DNA from 3 places in the Mediterraneibacter faecis genome. Region 2 is predicted to be linked to each of the others. Evidence: predicted binding sites of a transcription regulator. Region 2 holds the regulator's gene; each other region holds the start of a gene.
What was found. The regulator Rex, encoded in region 2, represses fermentation and respiration genes when NADH is low (regulators of the CRP and FNR family bind a similar motif). The targets are predictions, from matches to a motif close to ATTGTTAANTANTTAACAAT.

Region 1 (7,786 bases), 400 kb from region 2:
ACCATCTTATTCTCGATTGTCGCATCATACTCTGTGAAGCATACGAATGTAGTCTTCACTCTGTCTCCTCTTTCAAATCCGTCAAAGCTGTCATCACAGAATGTTCTTGTGAGCTCTCTTGCTCTGTCAGGACGGAAGTTGAAGAATACAACAGAATCATTTTCTTTAATTGTAGCTGTTGCAGCACCGTCTTTTGTTACAACAAATGGTACTACGAACTCGTCTGTTACATCTTCATCGTAGGAAGCCTGGATTCCTGCTGTTGCGGATTCTGCTGTATTGCCTTCTCCTGCAACTAATGCTTTGTAAGCTTTCTCCACACGATCCCAACGGTTATCACGATCCATTGCATAGTAACGTCCGGATACAGATGCAACTTCACCTACACCAATCTCTTTCATCTTTGCTTCAAGCTGCTCTACATACTCTTTACCTGATGCCGGTGGTGTATCACGGCCGTCAAGGAAACAATGAACATATACTTTCTCGATTCCCTGTCTCTTGGCGAGCTCAAGAATTCCATAAATATGAGTAATATGACTATGAACTCCTCCGTCAGATACAAGTCCCATCAGGTGAAGTGCAGAATCGTTCTTCTTTACATTCTCACAAGCTGCAAGAAGAGCTTTGTTCTCAAAGAAATCTCCGTCTTCGATAGACTTTGTGATCTTTGTAAGTTCCTGATAAATGATACGTCCGGCACCCATATTCATATGTCCTACTTCTGAGTTACCCATCTGTCCATCCGGAAGACCTACAGAAAGTCCGCTTGCATTTCCTTTTACAAACGGATACTCTGCCATCAGTTTATCCATAACAGGAGTATTCGCAAGTGCTACTGCATTACCCTCTGTCTTATCTCTTAATCCATATCCATCTAAAATCATCAATACGGTTGGTTTTTTGCTCATCTCAATATCTCCTTTGCATTAAGATTGTCTATTTTTTAACTCTACGCTTTATTGTACTAGTTTTAGCACAATTTTGCAAGTCAGAGCTCTGGTCAAATATATCCGAAAATAAGCAGATTTTCGCCTGAATTCATGTAAAAATCACTACATTAAAAATCTTATAATGTCGGAAGCAATTCTTTCATCAGCTTTACACCATGAACAATCGCCTGTTTCTCAAATGTAGGATAATCCACCTGTGCACTTCCATCTGCCTTATCTGAGATTGCACGAATGATCACACATGGAACATGATTCAAATATGCACCGTGAGCAATTGCTGCTCCTTCCATCTCAGCACATTTCGCACCAAAATTATTAACAATACGTTCTTTTACTTCTTTTTCAGAAATAAACTGGTCTCCGCTTGCAACTCTTCCTGTAAATGTACGAATATCTGAATTCGCCTTTTTATTTGCTTCCACTGCTTTTCTCACAAGTTCTTTATCTGCCGGAAATGCAAATACATCCATACGCGGCACCTGTCCGACAGGATCTCCCAATGCACTGACATCCATATCATGCTCTACTGCATCTGTAGATACAACAATATCTCCGATATTGATCTCTGCATCCAGAGAACCGGCTACACCTGTATTGATCAGCTGATCCACCTGATAAAAGTCTATAAGGATCTGTGTACAGATTCCAGCGTTCACTTTACCGATTCCGCTCTGTACAACAACTGCTTCTTTTCCATAAAGCTGACCTTTATAAAATTTCATGGATGCCTTTTCCTGCATCTCGCATTCTGTCATATCCTCGATCAGCTCACGGACTTCTTCTTCCATCGCTCCGATAATTCCTACCATAGCTTCTTAATCTCCTATCTTTTATATTCCCTTTTCTTAATTGCTTTATTTTCTTCATTAAGCTGTTACATTATTTTATCAATCTCCTCTATGATACACTCAAATGATTTTCAAAGTCAAGAAAAAAGGCCATCCTGTCAGAATTGCTATCTATATCGCTACTGTCTGCACTACCTGTGCCCGGCAATATAAATATCTTTCTGACCAGATGACCTTTCTTAATTATCTGTTATAATGAAACAGCCTTAGATCTTATTATTTGTAGTTAACGATCTTTCCGAAGTCAGCCTTAAGGGAAGCTCCACCTACAAGACCTCCATCGATGTCAGCCTGTGCAAACAGTTCTGGAGCTGTAGCTGCGTTTACAGATCCGCCGTACTGGATACGGATTGCTTCTGCTGTAGCTTCATCATATACTTCAGCAATGCATGCACGGATTCCTGCACAAACTTCTTCAGCCTGCTCTGTTGTAGCTGTCTTACCTGTTCCGATCGCCCAGATTGGCTCATAAGCGATAACTGCTGTCTTAGCCTGGTCTGCTGTAACACCCTGGAATCCAACCTTAACCTGCTGACGGATGAAGTCCATTGTCACGCCCTGCTCTCTCTGCTGAAGAGTCTCTCCGCAGCACATGATTGGTGTAATACCATGCTCAAATGCTTTCAGGATTTTCTTATTTACATCTTCGTTTGTCTCACCGAAGTACTCTCTTCTCTCAGAATGTCCGAGAACTACATATTTAACACCTGCATCTACAAGCATATTCGGGGAAATCTCACCTGTGTAAGCTCCACTCTCCTCGAAGTACATGTTCTCAGCTCCTACCTGGATGTTTGTTCCTTTTGCAGCCTCTACAACTGGTACGATATCGATAGCAGGTACGCAGAATACGACATCTACGTCTTCGTTAGCTACGAGTGGTTTTAACTCTTCTACAAGTGCAACTGCCTCGCTTGGAGTTTTGTTCATTTTCCAGTTTCCTGCAATAATTTTCTTTCTTGCCATTGTTCTTATCTCCTTGAATTTTATATTCAGAACCCGTGTAAAATGTAACAACACGGGTTTCTTCTGATCTGTAATTACAGATTCTTATTATTTATCGTTAGCTGCCGCTACTCCCGGAAGTTCTTTTCCTTCGAGGAATTCAAGAGAAGCTCCACCACCTGTAGAGATATGTGTCATCTTGTCACCATATCCAAGCTGGTTAACAGCTGCTGCAGAATCTCCACCACCGATGATTGTTACAGCATCTGTGTTGGCAAGTGCTTCTGCGACTGCCTTTGTTCCATCAGCGAATTTTGGCATCTCGAAGCATCCCATTGGTCCGTTCCATACAACTGTCTTCGCAGATTTAACAGCATCAGCGAACATCTCAGCTGTCTTAGGTCCGATATCAAGACCCATCCATCCGTCCGGGATCTCGTTCTGAGCTACAACTTTTGTATTTGCATCGTTAGAGAAAGCATCTGCTGCAACAGCATCTACTGGAAGAAGAAGTTTAACACCTTTCTCCTCTGCTTTCTTAACCATGTCAAGTGCATACTGTAAGTAATCTTCCTCAAGAAGGGAATTTCCTACATTACCGCCCTGAGCTTTTGTAAATGTATAGCACATTCCGCCACCAATGATCAGTGTGTCAACTTTGTCAAGAAGGTTGTTGATTACGGAAATCTTACTGGATACTTTAGATCCTCCAAGGATTGCAACGAATGGTCTTTCCGGATTCTCTACTGCGTTTCCAAGGAAATCGATTTCTTTCTGCATAAGATATCCAACAACTGCTGTGTCAACAAACTGTGTAACACCTACGTTAGAGCAGTGTGCTCTATGAGCTGTTCCGAATGCATCGTTTACAAATACATCGCAAAGAGAAGCAAGGTCTTTGCTGAATGCTTCACCATTCTTTGTCTCTTCTGCTCTGTAACGTGTATTTTCAAGAAGGATAACATCTCCATCTTTCATAGCTTCAACAGCTGCTTTTGCGTTCGGTCCTACAACTTCCGGATCAGCTGCAAATTTTACTTCCTGTCCAAGGAGCTCGGAAAGTCTTACTGCTACCGGTGCAAGTGAAAGTTCCGGTTTCGGCTCTCCCTTCGGTTTTCCAAGATGGGAGCAAAGAATTACTTTGCCACCATCAGCGATCAGCTTCTTGATTGTAGGAAGAGCTGCCACGATACGGTTCTCATCTGTGATCTTTCCATCCTGAAGCGGTACGTTGAAGTCACATCTTACAAGAACTCTTTTTCCTTTTACATTGATATCATCTACGGATTTTTTATTAAGTGCTGCCATTTTTCATAGCCTCCTGTATTTCTATTTCCTGTCACTTTCACGTGCAGAATCTGTTCTGCACAAAGAAAATGGGGTCCGGTCCTACAATAAGACCGGACCCCATTGTGAGTCAATAATTCAGATAAATCTCTGAGATTCTAATTCCTCAAAAAGAATTAAGCCTCAAGAAGTTTTCCAAAGTATTTGATTGTTCTTACCATCTGGCTTGTGTAAGAGTTCTCGTTGTCATACCATGAAACAACCTGAACCTCTGTTGTACCATCGCCAACTGGAAGAGCCATTGTCTGAGTAGCATCAAACAGTGAACCATATCTCATTCCTACGATATCGCTGGATACGATCTGATCTGTGTTGTATCCAAAGGACTCGTTGGAAGCAGCCTTCATAGCCTCGTTGATCTGATCAACTGTAACTTCTCCGTCAACTACTGCTGTAAGGATTGTTGTAGAACCTGTTGGTGTAGGAACACGCTGAGCAGATCCGATAAGTTTTCCGTTCAGTTCTGGGATAACAAGACCGATTGCTTTAGCAGCACCTGTGCTGTTTGGTACGATGTTAACTGCAGCTGCACGAGATCTTCTAAGATCACCTTTTCTCTGCGGTCCATCAAGTGTCATCTGATCTCCTGTGTAAGCGTGGATTGTACACATGATACCGGACTTGATTGCTGCAAGGTCGTTAAGAGCTTTTGCCATCGGAGCCAGGCAGTTTGTTGTACAAGAAGCTGCAGAGATGATGTTCTCATCTTTTGAAAGTGTCTCGTGGTTTACATTGTAAACGATTGTCGGAAGGTCATTTCCAGCTGGAGCAGAAATAACTACTTTCTTAGCACCTGCATCGATGTGAGCCTGAGCTTTTGCTTTGGATGTGTAGAATCCTGTACACTCCAGAACAACGTCAACACCGATTTCTCCCCAAGGAAGCTCAGCTGCGTTAGCTTTTGCGTAGATCTTGATCTCTTTTCCGTCAACTGTGATGGAATCCTCTCCTGCCTCTACTGTATCTGCAAGAGCGTATGTTCCCTGAGTTGAGTCATATTTTAATAAGTGAGCAAGCATCTTAGGAGATGTAAGGTCGTTGATTGCTACTACCTCATATCCTTCTGCTCCGAACATCTGTCTGAAAGCAAGACGTCCGATACGTCCAAAACCATTAATCGCTACTTTTACTGCCATGATTAATTCCTCCTAAAAAGTTTAAAAAATTTATGACTGTATCTCCAGCCATGGCGATGAATTTAACAAAGCGATAATTGTTAAATATTCATCAACTAGATTCATTGTACTAAAACAGAAACAAAAATTCAACCCTTAAATCCATATAATTCGATTTTTATGGAACAATTCTCTTAAATATCGGTTTCCGCCCCTTAAATTCTGCATAATAACTAAAACCACAGCTTATAAGTATCTCGCCAGCCTTGTCAAAGTCAAAAGCGACATGTTCCGGACGGTGTGCATCTGCACCAATTGTGACAATTTCACCACCGAGTTCTCTATATCTTCTGATCACATCCGGATGTGGGTTCGGAAATACAAGCCCATACTTCATCCCGGCCATATTCATCTCAAGTCCTTTTCCCTGTGCAATCAGAATTTTCAGAATTTCGTCGATCTCTTCCGCATACTTTTTATAGGAATATTCCTCCGCCTGATGCGTTCCATAACGGACAACGTAGTCCAGATGTCCCAGGCTGTCAAAAGAATTTACCTTTTTCAAATTCTCTATCGTCACCTGAAAAGCTTCCTGATAAGCTTCCTCATCACTTCGACCTTCAAAAAAAGTTCTATAATACGGATCCTGTCCATGAATCAGATGCACTGATCCTATCACAAAATCAAATGGATATTTCTCTGTCAGATTCCGGTAATATTCCCCCAGATGCGGCTGAAGTCCGATCTCTACACCGATTCGGACTTCCAGTTTCTTCTGATATTCTTCTTTTAACTGTGTCAACCTCTGAAAATAGTTTCCCAGATCAAACAGAAATGCTCCTGCCGGAAAATCCGGAGTCTGCGGGAAATCTTTATCCAGATGATCTGTAATACAGACTGCTTCCATTCCCCTTTCTATTGCTGCATCAAGCATAGAATGTACGGATGCATCACTATCCTCAGAAAACCTTGTATGCATGTGGGCATCACATCTTATCATAATATTGTGCCGCCTCCTAATACATATTCTCCATCATACAGAACAACTGCCTGTCCCGGTGTTACTGCACGGATTGGTTCATCGAATATACAGGTAATCTCATCTTCTCCTGTCTTCTCCACGGTACACCAGGCTCCTTTGTGGTTATAACGAATCTTTGCAAACACACGCTTCGGTTCTGTAAGATCTTCCACGCTCATAAAATTCAACTCATTGGCACGCAGTGTATGCGTCAATGATTCTTCATACGTTCCGATTACAACTTCATCTGTCTCCGGACGTATCTCCAGTACAAATGCAGGATACCCTAATGCAAGCCCAAGTCCTTTACGCTGTCCTACTGTATAATGAATGATTCCTTTGTGTTTTCCAAGGATCTTCCCATCCGGTGTCACGAAATTTCCCTGACGAATCGGAGCATCTGCGTTTTCTTCAATAAAAGATGCATAGTCTCCATCCGGAACAAAACAGATATCCTGACTATCCGGTTTATTTGCCACCTGCAGTCCGATTTTTTCTGCCATCTCACGGATCTGATCTTTTGAATAATTTCCAACCGGCATCAATGTATGTTCCAGCTGTTCCTGTGTCAGATTATAAAGTGCATAAGTCTGGTCTTTCGCAAGCGTTGCAGATCTGCGGATTGCATATCTTCCGTTCGGGAGCTTATCAATCCTTGCATAATGTCCTGTTGCAATATAATCTGCTCCAATTGAAAGACTTCTCTGCAAAAGAGCTTCCCATTTCACATAGCGGTTACAGGCAATACATGGATTAGGTGTTCTTCCGTTCAGGTATTCTTTTGTAAAGTAATCAATTACATTTTTCTGGAATTCCTGTTTAAAATTCATCACATAATACGGAATACCAATAGACGATGCAACACGTCTTGCATCGTCTACCGCACTGAGCCCACAACAGCCGCCGTTTTCTTCTTGAACTTCATTTTCCTCATCCTGCCAAATCTGCATTGTCACACCGATCACATCATAGCCTTGTTCTTTTAAAAGCCAGGCTGCCACAGAGGAGTCAACTCCTCCGGACATACCTACAACAACTTTGCCTTTGCTCATTAATATTCCTCTTCCTCTGCTTCTTCACCTTCGTGAATATCTGACTTTGGTTTCTTCAGGCCTTCAATCTTAATCCCATGTTTCTCTGCATAATCCCAGAGTGCTGCATGGATTGCCTCTTCTGCAAGCAGAGAGCAGTGAACTTTTACCGGTGGAAGTCCGTCAAGAGCTTCCATAACGGCTTTGTTTGTTACTTCCATTGCTTCCTGAATGCTTTTCCCTTTAACCATCTCTGTTGCCATACTGGAAGTTGCAACAGCTGCTCCACATCCGAATGTTTTGAATTTCACATCGCGGATGATCTGGTTGTCATCAATGTCAAGATAGATTCTCATGATATCTCCACATTTTGCATTTCCAACTGTTCCTACACCGCTGGCGTTCTCAATCTCTCCTACATTTCTTGGATGCTGAAAATGATCCATTACCTTTTCTGTATACATTATATAATTCCTCCATTTTGTTTATCTTTTTATTCAAAAATTAGTTTGTATTTTTCTTTTAA
Region 2 (7,786 bases):
CGCTTCATCTCCACCACAGGCATGTAGGAAAACTCCCACAGCAGCGGCTTCGAATGGTGCCATATGCTGTGCAAGAAGTCCTGCAATCGTTCCGGCAAGAACGTCTCCGGAACCACCTTTTGCCATAGAGTTATTACCAGCGAGATTTACAAATTTCTGCCGATTTGTCTGTGCGACAACAGTACGACTGTCTTTTAACACACAGATTATGGATGATTTTGTATCCGGTCCGGATTGTTTTATGATCTGATCAAGTGCCTGGAAGCGATCTTCCATGATCGTATCAATACTCCATCCGGTCAGCCTTGACATTTCTTTCATATGTGGAGTTAAAATCACAGGTGCACAACATTGATTTAATAACTCTATATTCCTGCTCAGTAAATTAAGTCCATCGGCATCTATGACACATGGACAAGATACCTTTTTCAATACATTTTTCAATATCTTTTCGGAAATCTGTCCCATTCCAAGTCCACAGCCAATACAAACCACATCAGCCCAGTCAAGAAGATGAGACAGTTGACTGTCATCATAAGAATCATAGCAGGATATGATTGCCTCCGGAAGAAGTTCCTGCAGTGCCAGACGGTTTTCACTTGCTGTATAAATCTGTACTAGACCGGCACCAACTGTATAGGCAGCACAGGCAGAAAAAAATGCAGCACCAGCCATCCCGGGACTTCCGGTGATCATAAGAACTTTTCCATAACTTCCCTTGTGCGAATTCATCATTCTCGAAGGAAGAAGTTTTCCAAGATCATTTTTGTCAAAGGTATAACAAACATCCAGGTGATTCGAAAAATATTTCGGATCAATTCCAATCGCAACCGGAATGCTCTCTCCTGCATACGACTTGCCAGGGAAAAGCTCACAACCTAATTTTACACATGCCATACATACTGTAAGGTCGGCTCGAAATGCTGTCCCAAGAATCTTTCCTGTTGCAGCACAGATTCCGGATGGAATATCAACAGCAACTTTTTCTGCATCCTGAAGATTCATCCAGTCGATCACATCTTTATAATGTCCTGTGATTTCACGGCAGAGTCCAACACCAAATACAGCATCAATTATTACAGTATATTCTTCATCCGGGAATTCTGTGAATACAGAAATCCCCATATTTTCGACAATCTGTTTCTGACATCGACATTCTTCACTTAAAGAAGCTTCTCTCCCTGCAAATAGTACATCTGCATGCTTTCCCTGTTCGGTTAAGAGCCTTGCTACTGCAAATCCGTCTCCACCATTGTTGCCGCTTCCACAAACAATCAGACTTTTTTCTGTGGAAATATTTTTCTTATGCATTGTCTCGACAATCTGAAGTGCTGCACGTTCCATAAGTACAAGGGATGGAATCCCAATTTTATGAATTGTGTGTGCATCAGCTTCACTCATCTGCTTCCCATTTGGAAGATATCTCATGCTTATCGCCTGACCTTTCTATCACTTTACATTCCGTTACATTCCTTTAACATGAACAGATGCTGCGGAACCTCCTTTCGTCGGTTGGTCCCGCAGCATCCTTGCAGCCTGCCAGATTCTATTCTTTATCCTGCTGACAAAGGTTGTAAGATAACTTCATCAGTGTGTCAGATAAATGTACATTCTCAACGACCACATCCTTTGGAAGGGAAAGGTCCGTATGTGCAAAATTCCAGATTCCCTTCACACCGTTATCTACCAGAATATCAGCAACTTCAATTGCTTTCGATTTTGGAAGTGTCAGTGCAGCAATTTCAATGTCATTATTCTTAAGAAAATCTTCTAGTTCATCAACCATACGCACAGGAATCCCTCTGATCGTTACGCCTTCCAGTCGAGGATTCACATCGAAAAGACTTTTCAGAATAAATCCGCTTCTTTCGAAAGAAGCATAGTTTGCCAGTGCCTGTCCTAAATTACCGGCACCAATGATAATAAAATTATGACTTCTATCCAATCCCAAAATCTTGCCAATCTCTGTATAAAGATATTTCACATTGTATCCGTATCCCTGTTGGCCGAAACCACCGAAATTATTCAAATCCTGACGTATCTGTGAAGCCGTTACATGCATCTTCTTACTCAGGTCACTGGATGAAATTCTCTCTACGCCAGCCTCCAGCAGATCTCCTAGATATCTGTAGTATCTCGGAAGTCTGGAAATGACTGCACGTGATATCTTTCTCTGTTCCAATTTTTAGCCCTCCACTCTTAAACTACTCTTTATTATATAAAAGAGTTAAAGTTCTGTCAAACTTTTGTTTTGCAAAAACCCTTAAAATCCATATATTTTCCTTGTATTTTCGACATTTTTCTATATAATGATAATGTTAGAAGTCAAAAAACGAGGTGAAAACATATGATACTCGCATGTCACAATATAGAAAAAGCGTTTGGGGAACACGAAATTGTACGAGACGGCTCCTTTCATATCGAAGATCGTGAGAAAGCTGCTCTTGTCGGTGTGAACGGCGCCGGAAAATCAACAATCCTTAAGATGATCATCGGAGAAGAACCTCTTGATGGTGGAGATGTTATTCTCGCGAAAGGAAAGACACTCGGTTATCTTGCGCAGCGTCAGGATTTAAAATCCGGAAATACCATTTATGAGGAAGTGAAAAGTGCAAAAGCGGATATTTTTGCAATGGAAGCTCAGATTCGTTCCATCGAACATGAACTGAAGCATTTGGAAGGCGAGGAATTGCAGAACCGCCTGGAGACCTACAACCGTCTACAGTCCGAATTTGATGCAAGAAACGGTTATGCCTGCGAAAGCGAGATTACAGGTGTATTAAAGGGACTTGGGTTTACGGAAGATGATTTTAATAAACAGACAGATACACTTTCAGGAGGTCAGAAGACCCGTGTTTCTCTCGGGAAATTACTTCTTACAAGTCCGGATATCCTCCTGCTTGACGAGCCGACAAACCACTTGGATCTGAATTCCATTGCCTGGCTGGAAACATATCTGATCAATTATTCCGGAGCTGTATTTATCGTCTCTCATGACCGTTATTTCCTGAATCGTGTTGTTACAAAAGTTGTTGAGATTGATAATGCACAGGTTCGCATGTACCTTGGAAATTATAAAGATTATGCAATGAAAAAACAGCAGATCCGAGATGCACAGCTGAAAGAATACATGAATCAGCAGCGTGAGATCAAACATCAGCAGGCAGTTATTGAAAAATTAAAGTCTTTCAATCGTGAAAAATCAATCAAACGTGCAGAGAGTCGTGAGAAAATGCTTGACAGGATTACGCCATTGGACAAACCGGTTGACAGTACGAAAGAAATGCATTTTACGCTGGAACCATCGCAGATCAGCGGAAATGATGTTCTTACAGTGGAACATCTCTCAAAGCAATTTGACAGTCAGGTTCTCTTCCATGATATCAGTTTTGAAATCAAACGTGGCGAACATGTCGCTGTGATTGGTGATAATGGAACCGGAAAGACAACACTTTTAAAGATTATTAATCAGGTAATTGCAGCGGATCAGGGTGAATTCACACTTGGATCCAAAGTGACGATTGGTTATTACGACCAGGAACATCACGTACTTCATGATGATAAGACCATTTTTGATGAGATTTCTGATGACTATCCTGATCTTACCAATACACAGATCAGAAATACACTCGCTGCATTCCAGTTTACCGGAGATGAAGTGTTCAAAGAAATTCATACATTAAGCGGTGGAGAAAAAGGCCGCGTATCACTTGCCAAACTTATGCTTTCGGAAGCAAATTTTCTAATCCTTGATGAGCCAACCAACCATCTGGATATTACTTCCAAAGAAATTCTGGAAGAAGCATTAAATAACTACAGCGGAACGATACTTTATGTATCCCATGACCGTTATTTTATCAATCAGACCGCCTCCCGGATCCTTGAACTGGTGAATCAGACATTTGTTAATTACATCGGAAACTACGATTATTATCTGGAGAAAAAAGAAGCACTGACACTTGCTTATGCTTCTGGAAATGAAACAAATGCAGAAAATGTATCCAATTCAGGTGATTCTGCTGCATCCACTCCTGCTTCGGATTCAAAATTAAGCTGGCAGGAACAGAAGGAACAGCAGGCACGTGAACGTAAACGTAAAAATGAGTTGAAGAAAACAGAAGAAGAAATCGCAAAACTTGAAGATCGCAACACAGAGATTGACGAGGAACTGACGAAAGAGGAAGTTTATTCGAACTCTATTGAGTGCCAGAAACTTTCAACAGAACGTGCTGCAAATGAAGCAAGATTAGAAGAATTGTATGCATTGTGGGAAGAATTAGCAGAATAATGAATCTGCATAACAGTAATCGCCTGACAGCTACTACTTATGGTAACTGTCAGGCGATTTGTTTTAAGATTACATTTTTAAATTTAGTCAAACTCGAATTGGGATCAAGGTTTGTTTCTATACTGTACCGGTGTGATATTATACAGTTTTTTAAATGTTCTGTTAAAATGCTCTACATTCTGATATCCCACAGATTCTGCAATACTTTCTACAGTTGCACTGCTGCTCTTAAGCATTGCTCTTGCCTTTTTCATACGGATTTCTTTCAGAATATCCCCAAATGTCATTCCTGATTTTTCTTTAATGTATTTTGACAAATATGGTTTTGAAAGGAAGAACTTCTCAGCAAGATCGTCCAATGTAACTTCTTTATAATTTGCGTAAATATAATTTGTAATATCTAATAATCTTTCATCCTTGCATGTCTGGGATCTCTGTACGCTATCCAATTTATTCACTGCAACAACGAGTGCTTCAATAGATGCTTTGATAATATCGGCATCAACTCCGACACCCCAGTAACGCTTCTTGTTGGAAATAACACCGACATAAGCAACAGCTCTGGAAGAAGATCCTTTTGTCAAAGAATGCTCCTCGTAAAATGCAAGTTCAAACTCGATATCAAAATAATGCTTGATTGCATTGCTGACAGCATCCAGACGTCCGTTTCCAACACCTGTGATCTTGCGGTTGCTTCCATTGTGGTGAATCGTTGCTTCTGCGACAATTCCATCTTCTTGTTTAAAGTGGCATTCATCAACACTGAAAATTGGTTTCGCATTGATGTAATGGTCTTCAAAGATATGATATACATTGTCTGGTGTAAGTTCTTCGTGAGCCTTGTCGGAAACATCTTTTATAAGATATCCGACTTCTTCTCTCATCTTTTCCGGTAAGCTGATTCCAAAGCTCTGCTTCAGGATATAGTTTACGCCACCCTTTCCTGACTGGCTGTTAATACGAATTACATCGGAATCGTATCTTCTGCCAACATCCTGTGGATCGATCGGGAGATATGGAACAGTCCATGTCTGACAGTCATGCTCCTCTCTCCAGGTCATACCTTTCGCAATCGCATCCTGATGTGAACCGGAGAATGCTGTAAATACAAGATCTCCTGCATATGGCTGGCGCGGAGAAACTTTCATTCTTGTTACGCGTTCATAGATTTCACAAATGTCACTCATATTAGAGAAATCAAGTCCCGGATTCACACCCTGAGAAAACATATTCATTGCAAGTGTAATAATATCTACGTTACCTGTTCTCTCTCCGTTTCCGAACAATGTTCCTTCGATTTTATCAGCACCGGCAAGGATTCCGAGCTCAGCATCTGAAACTCCTGATCCTCTGTCATTGTGCGGGTGCAGAGAAAGAATTACATTCTCTCTGTCGCGCAGATGCTTGTTAAAATACTCTACCTGACTTGCGAATACATGAGGCATAGCATTTTCCACTGTTGTAGGCAGGTTGATAATTGCTTTGTTGTCAGCTGTTGGCTGCCAGATCTCAAGAACTGCATTGCAGACTTCTAAGGCATAGTCAACTTCTGTTCCCTGAAAACTTTCCGGGCTGTACTGGAACGTAAAGTTTCCATCTGTTTCTTCTGCTAACTCTTTCAAAAGTTTTGCACCGTCAATTGCAATCTGTTTTACCTGCTCTTTATCTTTCTTAAATACCTGTTCTCTCTGTGCAACAGATGTTGAATTGTATACATGGATAATAGCATGTGGAGCACCTTTGACAGCGTCAAATGTTTTTCTGATAATATGCTCTCTTGCCTGTGTCAGAACCTGGATCGTAACGTCATCCGGAATCATGTTCTGCTCGATCAATGTTCTTAAAAACTGATATTCCGTCTCAGACGCAGCTGGGAATCCGACTTCGATCATCTTGAATCCTACATCCACAAGCAGCTGGAAGAATTCCAACTTTTCATCCAGACTCATCGGCTCGATAAGTGCCTGGTTACCATCTCTCAAGTCAACACTGCACCAGATTGGTGCTTTGTCAATTGAATCTTTCTTTACCCAGTCATAACATGGCTCAGGTGGCATAAAGTAAGTCTTTTCGTATTTCCTCCAGTTTTCCATAATGTGTACCTCTCTTATATTTAATCAATTTAGTTGTTGTTTTTTAACACTCGTTTATATTAGCACAGGAAAGTCTTAGATTGTAGTGACTATTTTAATCACCTCGCTTGATCTTTTTTAATATTTCCTGCTTTTTGGTACGAATTTTGTATAGAAAACAGGTGGAAAATATATTCTACACATTTTTTGAAGGTTCTCTTTTCTGCATTCTGTGTTGTATAGACGGGATATTCACGGATCAATTTGTCATTTAACGTGCAGCGAATCCTGCCGACTTGCATTCCTTTCCTTACAGGAGCATCCAACTGATCAGGAATCTCATAGTCAACAGAAATCGTTTCATCTTCTTTCAATAGGAAAGAAACAGGTGTCAGATTTGCAGTAAGAGAAATCTTGGTTCCGTTTTTACCGGGATAAGCTATCATATCTGAATGTGCTTTTATCCCATTATTAATAAATATCTGTCGGACAGGTAATTCCATTTCAAATGTCTTATATTGATAATGATCTAAAGCATAAGTCATAAGAGTTCTCATATCGGACCATTTATAACTCTTATTATTTGGCCATCCGCAGGCAAGGAGTGCAACAATAAATGTCCGCTTATCTCTACGCAACGCACCGACATAACAATATCCGGCATCTGAAGTAAATCCTGTTTTTCCGGAAAGAGCGCCGTCCATCATATTTAAGAATGCATTATGATTATAACAGCTGAACGACCGTTTTCCTTCAACATCTTGAAACTGATAGGTTTCGGTACGCGTGATCGTAAGAAATTCTTCCTGTTTCTTAGAATTCATAATACAATAACGCATGATCCTTGCAAGATCTTCTGCTGTAGTGTGATGGATTCCATTTGAATCTGCTGCATCTAATCCATTTGGTGTGATAAAATAAGTAGAATAACAGCCGATCGTCCACGCTTTTTGGTTCATCAGATCTGCGAATTTCTCTACACTTCCGGCAACAGCTTCTGCAATTGCAACCCCAGAGTCATTATGTGACTCCAGCATTAAGGAATAAAGAAGATCTTTTAAATAAAACCGTTCTCCTGCAACCATTCCAAGATGTACCTTTGGCTGTGCCGCAGCCTGATCGCTTACTGTAACAATCGGATTTTCTGAATCCATTATGCCGCTCTCTAATGCAAGGATGCAAGTCATAATCTTTGTTGTACTTGCCATTGCCCGTTCTTCCTGTCCATTTTTGGAAAATAAAATACGCCCACTGTCTGCATCCATTAAGACGGCAGACAGGGCGTATAATTGTTTTAGCTCAGTAGTTCCAAAAACATGAACCGGAAAAGAAATTCCAATGATCATGCTGATAATCAGTATGCGAACAAAGAATAAATAGATTCTGAAATACCACTTTTTAAATTCTATCATCAATTGATTTCCTG
Region 3 (7,786 bases), 900 kb from region 2:
ATTGCTGCATCTGCACTTGCATTTCCCTGTGTTGCATGAGCCCAGTCAACTACAGTCATCTTTCCATTCTTTCCTACGATCACATTACTCGGATTAAAGTCTCCGTGACATACTTTATTATGCTTTGGCATACTCTCAAGTCTTGTCAGAAGTTCATAACGTGTAGTCGCATCAAGATCTTTCAATCCATTGATCTGACGAGCTAATTTATCTTTCATTCCTTTCAGAAGCGGTGATTTCTTACTCTGAACCTGTAACTGGAGATCAACAAAGTCTTCCATATATTTTTCCAGATTCTTCATATCAGATTCCATCATGTCCTCAAGTGTCTTACCTGCTTTGTACTCAATAGCAATTGCCCACTTTCCATCAATCTGAGTTACTTCTTTTACCTTCGGAATGTCCAGACCTGTCTCTTCCACTCTTGCAGTATTCAGAGCCTCATTAAATACATCTGACTTCGGATGTCCTTCATTAAAAACTTTCACGATACAATCATCACATTTATAGACTGATTTGTAAGCACGTTTCACGATGAGATTTTTTTCTTCTAACTTCATAATATAGACCTCCTTATATCTTGAACGCTCCTTCTTGTCTGCTCTTGTTTTATCTCAGCTCTGCGGGGCTGTTCCTTTTGCCTTACGGCTCTTACTTTGTTTTGATGATGTCATTATATCTCACAATTTTTAGAAATAAAACCCCTTTAGAGCAAGTTTGTGCAGTTTTTAACAAGATTTTTTGTCTCTTATATATTGTCTATTTATTAACAATCATAAGCTTTAGCTCGTTGCTCACGTAAAAAAGAGACAGAACAATGCTTTTCAACATCATTCTGTCTCTCTTCGTATATTTTAGATTCTAACGGTCATATGCCTGCTTATGCAATGCGATTTATTTTCCGTAGTAGCATTTCAGGTACAGATCTTTGATCTCCTGGATGAGTGGGTATCTTGGGTTAGCTCCTGTACACTGATCGTTGAATGCCTGCTCTGACATTTCATCAAGTGTGTCAAGGAAGTACTTCTCATCAATGCCGTAATCTTTGATTGTCTTCTTGATTCCGATCTTCTCTTTGAGTTCTTCAAGTTTAGCGATGAAGTTCTCAAATACTTCTTTATCATCTTTACCTGTGCATCCTGCGAAGCGTCCGAGTTCTGCGTATCTTGCAAGTGCATGTGGGTACTGATACTGTGAGAATGTTCCCATCTTTGTCGGAACTTCTGCTGCATTGTATCTCATAACCTCTGTAAGGATTACTGCGTTAGCAACACCGTGCGGCAGGTGGTGGAAAGCACCAAGCTTATGAGCCATGGAGTGGTTAACACCAAGGAATGCATTTGCGAATGCCATACCAGCCATACAGGAAGCGTTTGCCATCTCTTCACGAGCCTTCGGATCGTTTGCTCCGTTCTCGTATGCAGATGGAAGGTTCTCGAATACAAGCTTAACAGCCTTCATAGCAAGACCATCTGTGTAATCTGTTGCCATGATAGATACATATGCCTCGATTGCATGTGTCATAACGTCGATACCTGAAGCACTTGTCAGTCCCTTCGGCTGTGTCATCATGTTGTCTACGTCTACGATTGCCATGTTTGGAAGCAGAGCGTAGTCAGCGATTGGCCATTTAACACCTGTGTCAGCGTCTGTGATGATTGCGAATGGTGTTACCTCAGAACCTGTTCCTGAAGATGTTGGGATAGCTATGAAGTAAGCTTTCTCTCCCATCTTAGGGAATGTAAATACTCTCTTACGGATGTCCATGAAGTCCATAGCCATATCTTCGAAGTTTGCTTCCGGATGCTCATACATGATCCACATGATCTTACCTGCGTCCATTGCAGATCCACCACCAAGAGCGATGATTGTATCTGGCTCGAACTGTCTCATCTGGTCAACACCCTTGCGTGCACACTGAAGTGTCGGGTCTGGTGCTACTTCGAAGAAGCATGTATGCTGGATTCCCATTTCATCTAATTTATCTTCAATCGGTTTTACATATCCGTTCTTGTAAAGGAAGGAGTCTGTTACGATAAATGCTTTCTTCTTATGCATTACTGTTCCAAGCTCATCCAGTGCAACCGGCATAGAACCTTTCTTGAAGTAAACTTTCTCAGGTGTTCTGAACCACAGCATATTTTCTCTCCTCTCTGCAACTGTCTTGATGTTAAGCAGATGTTTTACTCCTACGTTCTCTGATACAGAGTTTCCACCCCATGATCCACATCCAAGTGTAAGGGACGGAGCCATCTTGAAGTTATAAAGGTCTCCGATTCCACCGTGAGAAGAAGGTGTGTTGATCAGTACACGGCAAGTCTTCATTGCTGCTGCATGTTTTGCAATCTTCTCTGTCTCTGCCGGATGTACGTAGAGTGAAGATGTATGTCCATATCCACCGTCTGCTACAAGCTGAGCTGCTTTCTCAAGAGCCTCATCAAATGTTTTAGCTTTGTACATACCAAGTACCGGTGATAATTTCTCATGTGCAAATTCTTCTGAAATATCTACAGATTCAACTTCTCCGATCAGGATCTTTGTATTCTTCGGTACATCAACGCCTGCCATCTGAGCGATTTCATAAGCTGATTTTCCTGGGATCTTGCTGTTCAGTGCACCGTTGATGATGATTGTCTTACGAACTTTGTCAAGCTCCTCACCTGGTTTCAGGAAGTAGCATCCTCTGTACTGGAATTCTTTCTTAACTTCCTCATATACGCTTTCAAGTACTGTTACAGACTGCTCAGAAGCACAGATCATACCATTATCAAATGTCTTAGAGTGGATGATTGAGTTAACTGCCATTCTTACATCTGCTGTATCGTCGATGATAACCGGTGTGTTACCAGCTCCAACTCCGAGTGCCGGCTTTCCTGAAGAGTAAGCTGCTTTAACCATTCCAGGACCACCTGTTGCAAGGATGATATCTGCATCTCTCATTACTGTGTTTGTAAGTTCCAGTGATGGAGCATCGATCCAACCGATGATTCCTTCCGGAGCTCCTGCTTTCACTGCTGCATCAAGAACAACTTTAGCTGCTGCGATTGTAGATGCTTTAGCAGCCGGATGTGGGCTGATGATGATTGCATTTCTTGTCTTTAAGCAGATCAGTGTTTTAAAAATTGCTGTTGATGTCGGGTTTGTTGTAGGGATAACTGCCGCAACAAGTCCGATTGGCTCTGCGATCTTTTTGATTCCAAATGCCTTATCTTCTTCTACAACACCACATGTCTTTGTATCTTTGTATGCGTTGTAAATATACTCTGCTGCGTAATGGTTTTTGATAACCTTATCCTCGAGAATACCTCTCTGAGTCTCTTCTACTGCAAGTCTTGCAAGCGGGATACGCTGCTTGTTTGCTGCCATAGCTGCTTCATAGAAGATTTTGTCAACCTGCTCCTGTGTAAATGTAGCGAAGATTTTCTGTGCCTCGCGCATCTCTTTCATTTTTGCTTCAAGAGCTTCAACGTTATCAATGAATCCGGTGTTTACTGTCTTTGTCTCTACAGTTTTTGCCGCCTCTTTCTTTGCCATCTGAGTATTCCTCCTGTACTTGAATAAATCATTTTTATAGTCACTGTTTTCGTAACCTGCAAGTTTTATCCGATCGGGTTGTTTTTATGTTTCCCGATTACAGGTATTAGTATACTAGTTCGTTAATTAATTGTCAATGTACCAGTTGTTAAAGTTTTAACGTTATTTTTTTAACATCATTTGTGCAGTTTTCACAAAAGCAAATTTTTACTTGACAATTTTAACTATGAAAAACACTTTAGTAATATGCAAAAAACTCCCATACAGGACATTTCTGTCCTATATGAGAGTCAAAAATCAGCTATATTATCAAATTAAACAAGCTCGATCAGAACTTCCATAGCTGCGTCACCTTTACGCTGACCAATCTTTACGATTCTTGTGTAACCACCGTTACGATCAGCATATTTTGGAGCGATCTCATCAAAGAGTTTTGCAACCATGTCAACATCTTTCATGTTTCTCTTCTCGCCTTCTTTAACAGGGAAGAGAACTTTCAGCATCTGACGTCTAGCGTGCAGTCTGCTTGGCTTATCTTTTTTGATTGTCTTCTCAACTTCGTCATAAACAGTAACTTTCTTACCGTCAACAACTTCTTTCACACGTTTGCCATCAGCATCTTTACGTGCTACTTTAGCCATTACTGTAACTTCTTCGAAGTTATCTTTCTCTTTTACAGCAAGAGCGATCAGGCTTTCTGCCTGCTTACGAATCTCTTTTGCCTTAGCTTCTGTTGTAACGATCTTTCCGTTGTTAAGAAGTGCTGTTACCTGGTTTCTAAGTAAAGCTTTTCTCTGGCTTGCTGTTCTGCCAAGTTTTCTATACTTTGCCATTTCAAATTTCCTCCATTAATTAACATTTGGTTATGCATCTTCGGGCTTACTAATCAAATGCTCCTGCTGTGCTCTTCGGGCTTACCACCAGGATATTCAATCTTCAGCGGGCTGCAATTCACGAAACTGTAATCACAGCCTGTGCAGGACATGAGTGTCCTGATAATTTATCATAGTACGGATATAGAATATTATTCTTCTCCGTGGTTCAGTTCCAGATTGAGTTCTTTCAGTTTTGCAAGAACTTCTTCGAGAGACTTACGACCAAGGTTACGAACCTTCATCATGTCTTCCGGAGTCTTGTTTGTGAGCTCTTCAACTGTGTTGATTCCGGCTCTCTTCAGACAATTGTAAGAACGAACAGAAAGCTCAAGTTCATCAATGCTCATCTCAAGAACTTTTTCTTTCTCGTCATCCTCTTTCTCAATCATAACTTCTGCCTGCTGAGCTACCTCTGACAGGTCGATGAAGAGTTTCAGATGCTCACTTAACACTTTTGCTGCAAGGCTGACAGCCTCATCAGGAGCCATTGTACCTTTTGTCCAGACATCAAGTGTCAGTTTGTCATAATCTGTAACCTGACCTACACGTGTATCCTGAACTGTCAGGTTAACACGATCGATCGGTGTGTAGATAGAATCGATTGGAAGAACACCGATTGGCATATCTTCTGTCTTATTCTTATCTGAGCTTACATATCCTCTTCCTTTTGTGATTGTAAGTTCCATATAAAGCTTGCTGTCTTTGCCACCGCTTAATGTAGCAATTACCTGCTCCGGGTTTACAATCTCAATATCAGAGTCACACTGGATATCAGCACCTGTTACAACGCCTTCTCCTTCGAACTCGATATAAGCTGTCTTCACTTCATCAGACTCAGATGTGTTCTTGATAGCCAGAGATTTCAAGTTCATGATGATCTCTGTCACATCTTCTTTAACACCCGGGATGGAACTGAACTCGTGCAGTACACCGTCGATTTTCACAGAACTGATTGCTGCTCCCGGCAGGGAAGAAAGCATAATTCTTCTCAGCGCGTTACCAAGCGTAGTTCCGTATCCTCTCTCCAGCGGTTCTACGACAAATCTTCCGTATTTCTTGTCATCTGAAACATCTGTAATTTCAATATTCGGTTTATTAAAATCAAACACTACACAGACCCTCCTTATGGGCTTAATATATGTTGAGGGGGTACAAAACTGTATCTAATCAACTTATTCAGATTAGTTAGGATTGCCCTGCATAAATGCCTGCGCAATCCTTTCAAATCATAATTATTGTAAATGTTCAGAGCCAACCTCCAAAATGCTACGCATTTCGTCGGTGTGGCGTATCCGCCAAATAAAATTTCAAAAACAGTCTTAAAAATGCAAGCATTTTATAGCTGTTTTATGAAATTTTGCTTGGCTCTGAACAGTTACAAATTATTATTTAGAATACAGCTCGACGATAAGCATCTCGTCAACCGGTACATCGATTGCTTCTCTGTTAGGAAGCTCTTTTACTGTACCTCTAAGATTCTCAGCGTCTGCCTCAAGCCACTCTGGTACCATGTTTCCAGCTGTAGCTTCAAGAATCTCTTTGTATCTCTGTGAACCTTTTTTGTTCTCTTTGATTTCAATAACATCTCCAGCCTTTACAAGGTAAGATGGGATGTTAACCTGTTTGCCGTTTACAAGAACGTGCTTATGATCAACGATCTGTCTAGCTTCTTTTCTTGTTCTAGCAAGTCCAAGACGGAAAACAACGTTGTCAAGTCTTGACTCAAGGATGATCATAAGGTTTTCACCTGTCATTCCTTCCTGCTGTTTTGCCTTTGCATAGTAGTTTCTGAAAGGTTTTTCAAGAACACCGTAGATGAATTTTGCTTTCTGTTTCTCGCGAAGCTGAAGACCATACTCGCTCATCTTTCTGTTTGCTCTTTTTAACTGTCTGTTAGATTTCTTATTGATTCCGAGATAAATCGGATCCATTCCTAATGAACGGCATCTTTTAAGAACAGGAACTCTATTTACTGCCATTTCTATCCTCCTAATATTATACATGCCAGCGGTACTCATGCCGCTGCGTCAACATTTACTATTAAATAACTGCTTTTCTCATACAGCAGAGTATAATTACACTCTTCTGCGTTTCGGTGGACGACATCCGTTGTGCGGTACCGGTGTTACGTCCTTGATGCTTACTACATCAATTCCGCATGCCTGAAGTGCACGGATTGCTGCTTCTCTTCCTGATCCCGGTCCTTTTACGAATACATCTACTGTCTTAAGACCATGTACTAATGCTGCCTTAGCTGCTGTCTCAGCTGCCATCTGTGCTGCATATGGAGTAGATTTTCTTGAACCTCTAAATCCCAGACCGCCTGCACTTGCCCATGAAAGAGCATTTCCCTGAGCGTCAGTCAGTGTAACAATTGTATTGTTGAATGATGACTGAATATGTGCCTGTCCGCGTTCAACGTTTTTCTTGACACGTTTTTTTGTTACTTTTTTCGCAACTCTCTTAGCCATTTAAACTAACCTACTTTCTTTATTTTATACGATATTATTTCTTCTTATTTGCTACAGTTCTCTTAGGACCTTTGCATGTTCTTGCATTAGTCTTAGTTTTCTGTCCACGTACCGGAAGTCCTTTTCTGTGACGGATTCCACGGTAGCATCCGATCTCTTTAAGTCTCTTGATGTTGAGCTGAATCTCTCTTCTAAGATCACCTTCTACAACCTGAGTCTCATCGATCACTGCGCTGATTTTCTTTACTTCTTCACTTGTAAGATCTCTTACACGAGTGTCAGGATTAACTCCTGCATCCTTTAAGATACGTTCTGCACTTGTTCTACCGATTCCGTAGATATAAGTAAGACCGATTTCTACACGTTTGTCTCTTGGTAAGTCTACACCTGCAATACGAGCCATGTGTCTTTCCTCCATTTTCTTTTCTGGTTTTCTTGTTAATTGTCCCTAATTGAGGCTGCGAATGCGAAATGAGTCTCTTCTTTTTATAAATGAAGTCTGGTGTAACTCATTTACTGCTGCATCCTACCGGAATGTATCCTTCCGATATCCCAGCCCAGGTATGTACGGAAACTACATACCCTTTCCCGGCACGGATCATACTCTCATCCGCCAATGCAAATGCCGGGTATTATAAGCAATATACAATAGCATCTTCCCTCTTTAATATAAAGATGACAAACGTCTGTCAGATGCCCAGACTACATGCTCTGTCGGTACCTGCGGACAGATGCGATGTATCCTTACTGTATATTAAACAGCTCCACACACCTCCTGGCGTGTCATGCTGTCAGCCGCTTGATAATTGCACAAAACATCAGTAGCATCACTCGACTAGGTTCGATAATAGCTCACCAAGTCTCCTGATAGGCTTTCTCACTAAATTCGTGCTACGCTTACGCTTG

Region 1: gap (type I glyceraldehyde-3-phosphate dehydrogenase) is a predicted target of Rex. The motif match lies at 5,306-5,325, and genes of this name have one in related genera.
Region 3: adhE (bifunctional acetaldehyde-CoA/alcohol dehydrogenase) is a predicted target of Rex. The motif match lies at 3,653-3,672, and genes of this name have one in related genera.

What each region holds. Positions count from the first base shown of each region.
Region 1 is NZ_AP043803.1:1,331,695-1,339,480, reverse strand. Features, by position in the region: gene gpmI (2,3-bisphosphoglycerate-independent phosphoglycerate mutase) at 1-911, opposite strand, end outside; gene ACZ47Z_RS06195 (5'-methylthioadenosine/adenosylhomocysteine nucleosidase) at 1,070-1,762, opposite strand; gene tpiA (triose-phosphate isomerase) at 2,018-2,767, opposite strand; gene ACZ47Z_RS06185 (phosphoglycerate kinase) at 2,855-4,054, opposite strand; gene gap (type I glyceraldehyde-3-phosphate dehydrogenase) at 4,210-5,229, opposite strand; gene ACZ47Z_RS06175 (histidinol-phosphatase HisJ family protein) at 5,387-6,208, opposite strand; gene mnmA (tRNA 2-thiouridine(34) synthase MnmA) at 6,205-7,281, opposite strand; gene nifU (Fe-S cluster assembly scaffold protein NifU) at 7,281-7,724, opposite strand.
Region 2 is NZ_AP043803.1:1,736,667-1,744,452, forward strand. Features, by position in the region: gene ACZ47Z_RS08205 (bifunctional ADP-dependent NAD(P)H-hydrate dehydratase/NAD(P)H-hydrate epimerase) at 1-1,428, opposite strand, end outside; gene ACZ47Z_RS08210 (redox-sensing transcriptional repressor Rex) at 1,547-2,182, opposite strand; gene ACZ47Z_RS08215 (ABC-F family ATP-binding cassette domain-containing protein) at 2,348-4,288, shown strand; gene ACZ47Z_RS08220 (2-isopropylmalate synthase) at 4,393-6,381, opposite strand; gene ACZ47Z_RS08225 (D-alanyl-D-alanine carboxypeptidase family protein) at 6,480-7,772, opposite strand.
Region 3 is NZ_AP043803.1:2,633,109-2,640,894, forward strand. Features, by position in the region: gene ACZ47Z_RS12565 (aminoglycoside phosphotransferase family protein) at 1-560, opposite strand, end outside; gene adhE (bifunctional acetaldehyde-CoA/alcohol dehydrogenase) at 895-3,534, opposite strand; gene ACZ47Z_RS12575 (bL17 family ribosomal protein) at 3,849-4,367, opposite strand; gene ACZ47Z_RS12580 (DNA-directed RNA polymerase subunit alpha) at 4,559-5,518, opposite strand; gene rpsD (30S ribosomal protein S4) at 5,795-6,388, opposite strand; gene rpsK (30S ribosomal protein S11) at 6,485-6,880, opposite strand; gene rpsM (30S ribosomal protein S13) at 6,915-7,283, opposite strand.